2 regions of the Paenibacillus sp. 2KB_22 genome follow, and region 1 is predicted to be linked to the other one. Evidence: riboswitches for the same ligand, from Rfam matches in the RefSeq annotation. Region 1 holds a riboswitch; the other holds the start of a gene.

Evidence for each region. Region 1 has a riboswitch for glycine ahead of sdaAB (L-serine ammonia-lyase, iron-sulfur-dependent subunit beta). Riboswitches for the same ligand answer to the same signal wherever they lie in the genome.
Region 2: it holds a riboswitch for glycine, as region 1 does, so the genes downstream of both, gcvT (glycine cleavage system aminomethyltransferase GcvT) here and sdaAB (L-serine ammonia-lyase, iron-sulfur-dependent subunit beta) in region 1, are expected to answer to the same signal.

What each region holds. Positions count from the first base shown of each region.
Region 1 is NZ_JBFRHG010000005.1:144,047-147,466, forward strand. It holds gene sdaAA (L-serine ammonia-lyase, iron-sulfur-dependent, subunit alpha) at 1-891, opposite strand, end outside; gene sdaAB (L-serine ammonia-lyase, iron-sulfur-dependent subunit beta) at 881-1,570, opposite strand; glycine riboswitch at 1,683-1,818, opposite strand; glycine riboswitch at 1,823-1,947, opposite strand; gene AB4111_RS24625 (phosphotransferase enzyme family protein) at 2,301-3,278, opposite strand.
Region 2 is NZ_JBFRHG010000002.1:1,689,838-1,693,257, reverse strand. It holds gene gcvPA (aminomethyl-transferring glycine dehydrogenase subunit GcvPA) at 1-597, opposite strand, end outside; gene gcvT (glycine cleavage system aminomethyltransferase GcvT) at 594-1,730, opposite strand; glycine riboswitch at 1,949-2,049, opposite strand; glycine riboswitch at 2,053-2,175, opposite strand; gene gcvH (glycine cleavage system protein GcvH) at 2,519-2,911, shown strand; gene AB4111_RS18540 (PTS mannitol transporter subunit IICB) at 3,331-3,420, shown strand, end outside.

The sequences.
Region 1 (3,420 bases):
CTCTGCACGCTTTGCCTTCGGTTTAGCCAGCTTCTGCATCATTTTGCGACCGGTTGGTGTCTGAGCCAACCCGCCTTGGGCTGTCTCCCGGTGACGGCTCGGCATCGCACTGCCTACTTCCAGCATAACGTCGATGACTTCATCTGACGGAATAGCACTACGCACTCCGGCCAGGGCCATGTCAGCCGCAGCCAGCGCCGTAACTGCACCCAGTCCGTTACGGACGATGCACGGGATCTCAACGAGGCCTGCGACCGGATCGCAGATAAGGCCCAGTGTATTTTTTAACGCTAGGCCAACAGCATGAACGACCTGTTCCGGTGTACCTCCACGCAGTTCAACCATGGCACCCGCAGCCATGCCGATCGCGGACCCCACTTCTGCCTGACAACCACCTTCCGCACCGGAGATAAATGAATTGTTGGCAATAACATAACCAATCGCTCCCGCGCAGAACAACCCATTCACCAAATGTTCGTCCGTCCAGCCAAATCGCTCCTGTGAGCTGATAAAAACGCCAGGGATGATGCCGCAGGAACCGGCTGTAGGTGTTGCCACAATCCGGCCCATGGAGGCATTCACTTCAGATACACACAGGGCATACGCCATGGCAAGTGCGGAAGCATCACCAGAGCAAGTCTCACCCTTGCGAATGTACTCGGCCATTCTTTTACCGTCTCCACCCGTTAATCCACTACGTGATGTGGTATCTTCCGTTAACCCTTTACGTACCGCTTCCTTCATCACCTGATAATATTCAGACATCTGCTTCACAACATCCGCTTCCGGTGTATTGGTCTCCTGAACTTGCTCCTCAATCATCAGTTGAGCAATCGTTTTGGATTCCGCTGTACAGATCGTATTCAGTTCGTGTAAATGTTTAAATCGCATCCGAATCAACTCCTCTCTTCAAATCGATGACACGAATGTCCAGTACATGATCCAGCTCCTTCAGACGCTTGAGCATATCAGGATTCGGCACGCCGTCCATCTCCATCGCAGTAAGCGCTTCGCCATCACGGGCTTTCCGGTCCACCTGCATATACCCGATGTTAACCCCGGATGAACTGATCGTGGACGTTACCGAGGCAAGCACTCCTGCTTTGTCCGCATGTCGCAGAACGAGTGTCGGAAACTCACCACTAATCTGAACACGAAAATCATTCATCGCATGCACCGATACACTACCACCACCAATAGAAGCACCGATTAAGGAACATGTACGTCCTGCATGCCACAACTCAATTTTGACCGTATTGGGATGAGGAGCAGGCAGGCCGCTTGTATAAAACTCGACTTCCATGCCCGCTTCCTCTGCGTATTGCTCTGCATCCGGTATACGCGGATCGTCTGTGACATAATCCAGCAGACCGCCGATCAGTGCCAGATCTGTTCCGTGCCCCTGATACGTATCAGCGAATGAACCGTATAGTGTCAGCCGGGCACGTTCAGGCGTACAACCTAGCCACTGACGAGCGATTCTTCCCAGCCTTGCTGCTCCAGCTGTATGTGAACTTGAAGGCCCCGTCATCGACGGACCAATAATTGAGAAAACATCTTTAAATCGCACCTTATAACCCTCCAATTGTATTCGTCATTTCCATCCAGATCCCATGCCATAATGTTCCTTTATTACTGAATGATGACATCAAAAAAGGACAGAAGAAGGCCTCAGGCCCTCTCTCTGTCCTCGATACCTGAGAGTTTCACGATCAGCAGTGTCTCACGACATGGTGCATGGCCTGCAATTGCAGACAAGGTCACCAGGCTAACTGATCATATACCCCTTGGGTGGCGCAGTTCGCGCACTCTCCAGAGTTGCGTCCAACGATGGTACATTTACCTGAGAGATTAACCACTGGGCCGGGTGCGCAGCAGCTTGCTCCTTCGGTGCCTGAACACTAGCCATTTTGCTCGGCTAACTCAGGTCTCTCCCGCTCGTTATCATCCGCTGTATGGAACCATTCTGAGCGTATGTCAGAACAGTAATGGAAATCGTTCATTCTTCTTCATTAAGATTAATCGACCGGAAGATCAGTGTCAACAAACTTAACGATATCTTTGGATGTATTTCCTTCATTTCCTGTTGAACCGCTGGAAACCAGAATATATTGTCAGATTTCATCACATTAATACGATAAAAAGAACTTTTTAAACAGATTATTTTATTCTCCTTCAATTCATAAAGCGCTTACTACTATTTATGATAATGTCCACGAAACTGTTCGGGTATTCAGGCAACCATAATCTTTGAACCTCCTGTTCATAGCGCTTCCGGATCTGCACATCTGAATTATAATTCACAGTTTGTAGAAGATACTCTCGTTCTGTACATAAGGTCTGCAATACTTGCTACATAGCTTCGGCATGCGATCTTTCATCCATTCGTGCCTAGACTCGTTCGCCATCTGAAAAGCATAATAACCAAGTGTAAAGATCAACATGAACCCTTCCATTAATCGGATATCACGATCCGTCAGTGGTGCGATCTGTTTGGTGTATCCGGATAAGAATATGTCACGTTCCTCTCGATTGAACATAAGCGCTGCCCCTCCGGCATCGAAAAGATAATAACCATAACCGTGTAGACAAAAATCAATCATGGACATCCCCTGATCCGTTATCAGCAGATTGTTGCGAGTAATATCCCCATGAATGACGCCCCAGGTCCCCGTGTGCTGTGGGTACGTTGCTAGCTGCTCATTAATGTTCTCAAACGTCTCACGAAGCAGATCGAAGTCTTCCGTTGTAAAAATCCCCAATCGGACTCCCTCCTCCAGCTGCCCTAGCATGACCAAATTCTCATGGATATTGCCATATGTCGGCCGTACCTTTGTTCGATCTGTCTGATTCTGAACACGCCCATATTGATGAAGCATCTGTAGTTGCGCACCAAGATCATATATCTGCTCTGTTGTCAGACGTTCTCCCTGCTGGATGTCCCTGCCCTCAATCCACTCCAGTACTGTACAGCAGATTTCTTTACCTGCTTCACTTGTCCATAACGTGACCCAATCTCCCGATACATTGCGTACCGGATGTTGTACGCGTAATGCTGTCGTTGCATTTAACTCATGAAGCAGGTTCATCTCTGCCTCCAGTGCAGGAGGCGTGTGCTGAATGCCTGACATACTTGCATATGCAGCTTGATGGATACGCAGCAGATACTTCTGCCCGCTCGCTTCATCAACGACATGATACGTCAGGTTCTCATTGTGACGAATATAAGAAACGACAGGTTTTTCAATCGTGTAATTCTGTATGATATCGGTTGCCATGTGGTCATAAGACCTCTGATTCGTAGTGATTATCAACATCTCCTTCGAAGTTGTGTAAACGCTCTCTTATTACTGAATATCGTAGCATAATGTTTATCCCGCATACAGAAAATTCCACTAAAATTATAAATTAAAAAAAGCA
Region 2 (3,420 bases), on a different contig from region 1:
CAGGGCATCCCAGTCCGTGACTCCATCCTTATAGCCAATCTCGACAATCTCCAGACGGAGTCCGTGCGCATACGCCTGCAATACCTGACGAGCTTCCGGATGAACGGTGCGGGATACGATGAGCTGTTTGCGACGAGTTGCCGCTGCGGCCAGATTACCTGCTTCAGCAAAGGCAGTTGCGCCATCATACATACTGGCATTGGCTACAGCCATGCCAGTTAATTCACAGATGTAGGATTGAAATTCGAAAATGGCCTGCAGTTCACCTTGGCTGATCTCAGGCTGATAAGGTGTGTAGGCGGTGTAGAACTCGGAACGGGAAATGACATGATTGATGACGGAAGGAACATGATGATCGTATATGCCTGCGCCGAGGAAGCTGGCGTGTGTTTCAAAATTGGCGCCGGCGCCGGCTTGTTTGGACATATGACGTGTCAGCGCATATTCATCGAGTTTGGAGGATACGGGCAGCTCACCCTGATAACGAATCTCTTTGGGAATGTCCTGGAACAGTTCCTCCAGCGAATCCACACCGATGGTGGCGAGCATGGCGCTCTGATCCTGCTCGGTCATGGGAATGTAACGGTGCTTGCTCATGCTTGATCAGCTCCTTGAGTAGGTGTCTTTGACGTTCGTGTCCGTTTATGAAAAGGGGTCTTCACGACCTCGGCCTTCAGTTTCTTACCTCGGATCTCAATCTCAAGCGGGGTTCCGAGCGCAGCGTATTTGCTGTCGATAAGGGCAAGCCCCAGATTACGCTTCAATGTAGGTGATTGCGTACCTGTTGTCACTTCGCCAATCTGTACGCCTTCTGCGTAAATCGGATAGTGCGGGCGGGGGATACCGCGTTCCAGGACTTCGATGCCAACCAATTTGCGGGCAGGCCCGTCATTTTTTTGCTGTAACAAGGCTTCGTGTCCGATAAAAGGTCCGGCATTCAGCTTCACAAACATGCCAACACCAGCTTCGAGCGGAGAGATGGTTGCCGACAATTCCTGTCCGTACAATGGGAGCCTCGCTTCAAAGCGCAATGTATCCCGGGCACCAAGTCCGGTTGGCACCAGTCCGTGACCTTCACCAGCTTGCATTAATCCATTCCAGACCACAGCGGCCTGATCTGCAGGAACATATAGTTCAAAGCCATCTTCTCCGGTATAACCCGTACGGGACAACAGCAACTCTACACCACATACTTCGGCATTCTGCACAAAACGAAACGGTTCAATCGCCGATACATCTGTATTTGTAACTTTTCCGATAATATCTACAGCCAGTGGACCTTGCAGGGCGAGTAGCGCCGTCTGCTCCGAATCGTTGGTCATGCTCACGCCAGGGATCAAGTGTTCTTGCAGCCACGCCCAATCCTTGTCGATGTTGGAGGCGTTAACGACGAGCATGTAATGCTGATCTTCCAATTTATACACGAGCAGATCATCCACCACACCGCCATCTGGATAACACATCAGGGTATACTGGGCTTGACCCGGAACCAGCGTAGTCACGTCATTGGTCATCATTTGTTGCAAAAATGTTTCGGCTTGCTCACCTCGTACGGTGAATTCGCCCATATGGGATACATCGAACAGTCCAGCACGCTCACGCACCGCTTCATGTTCTTTCTGGATTCCGCTGAATTGCACTGGAAGCTCCCAGCCTCCAAAATCAATGCACCGTACGCCTTCATATTGCTGATATAGGGGAAAGAGTGGTGTTCTAAGCAAATCGGACATCAAATCACCTCGTCTTGGGCCGTCAAACGGCCGAATATGCAATCGTGGATCAATGAACCAGGGTATTTTTTAATTTTTCAGCTAGAAGTCATTCGTAGATAAGTATGGTAAGGCAGCTATGGCAGCGCCGATTGAAATCCTGCTTTTCGTTTTTTTGGGAAAAAGGAAAAGGACAGGCCAAAGAATCGGCATGCCAAGTAGCACGCTGTATTCTAAGGCTCTGTCCCTTGTACCTGAGAGTTACCCCGCTGTGTTGTACAACAGGTTTCCCCTTGGGTGATCATAACGCCCGCACAGGGCGAATAGATGCTCTCCAGAGTTGCGTCCCGTAAAAGTCCTTTTGCCTGAGAGATTCACCCCCGCTTATCGGTGGTTTACTCCTTCGGCGTTACCTCATGTACATCCCGAATCGGGTGTCATGGGTAATCTCTCCCTTTACATTCATCCGCGGGTATAACATAGTCCAATAAACACATTTACTCCTCTCATTAAAACGTGAATCCACTGCCAATGTCAAGAACGATATCATCAAAAATAATTAAAAACCGAATATTTATTGTTTAATCAATATAATCGTTCGTGTATTTAAAAAGACTGCGCTTACTATTCTAATATTCACCAGTATATGTAGAAAGAGTGTATTCAGGTTACGGTTTGAGGAGGCGATTATCAAATAAATTGTGAGGTATCTTGACATTTGAATCCGAAATATCATACGCTATGTTTTGGGAAAAAGGTTAAGGTCAAAGAACGCATGCACTCATTAATGAAAAGCGAGGCGGATATCGATGAGCGAATTGAAAAGTGATTTCCTGTACAGTGAAGAGCACGAATGGGTGCAAACCGTAGGGGAGGATACTGTACGTATTGGCATTACCGAGTTCGCTCAGCATCAGCTGGGTGACATTGTGTTTGTGGAATTGCCTGACCTTGAATCCAATGTAAAAGCAGAAGACAGCATTGGAACGATTGAATCGGTCAAAACGGTGTCGGACTTGTTTTCTCCCGTCACAGGTTCAATTATTGCAGTCAATGATTCGTTGCAGGACTCACCTGAACTTGTGAACAGTTCTCCTTACGAGGAAGGTTGGATGATTGAGATCCGTGTTGAGGGAGATCTGACAGCAGCGTTGTCTACATTGATGAATGCAGACGCGTATCGTAAACATACGGAAGAATAGGATCAACGAACTTGTACTTATTAACATATATTTGATAACAAAATGAAATATGCTTCTTATTGTTTCGACCTGTGTGAGCCGGATGCTTGCACAGGTTTTTTGTGTTTTCCAAGAATGATGTTGGATGAGGATTCAAGCAGATTGAGGATGTAAATCACCTGCTTGGACCAAACTATAGGTTAGAAAATGATTTTGGAAATGACAAAAGTCATAGGCGGGAAAAGCCTTGTGTACCAATGGGTTCAGCCATTATGCATCGGTTAAAACGATTACATAACCTAATGTTGTCATCATTGTTCATGACGAAAGTACGCTTTCATTTCATTGAACAGGAGAGCATTCTCGCTTAGGATTACAGCAGGGGAGAAATGATACCCCTTTCATAAATCATAATCACTTGATCCAAGGAGGATAATACAATGAGTAATTTGGACCAATCGTCCAATTCCAAAGGTGGGCTACGGGTAGGTGTGCAGCGTTTTGGCCGATTCCTGAGTGGTATGGTCATG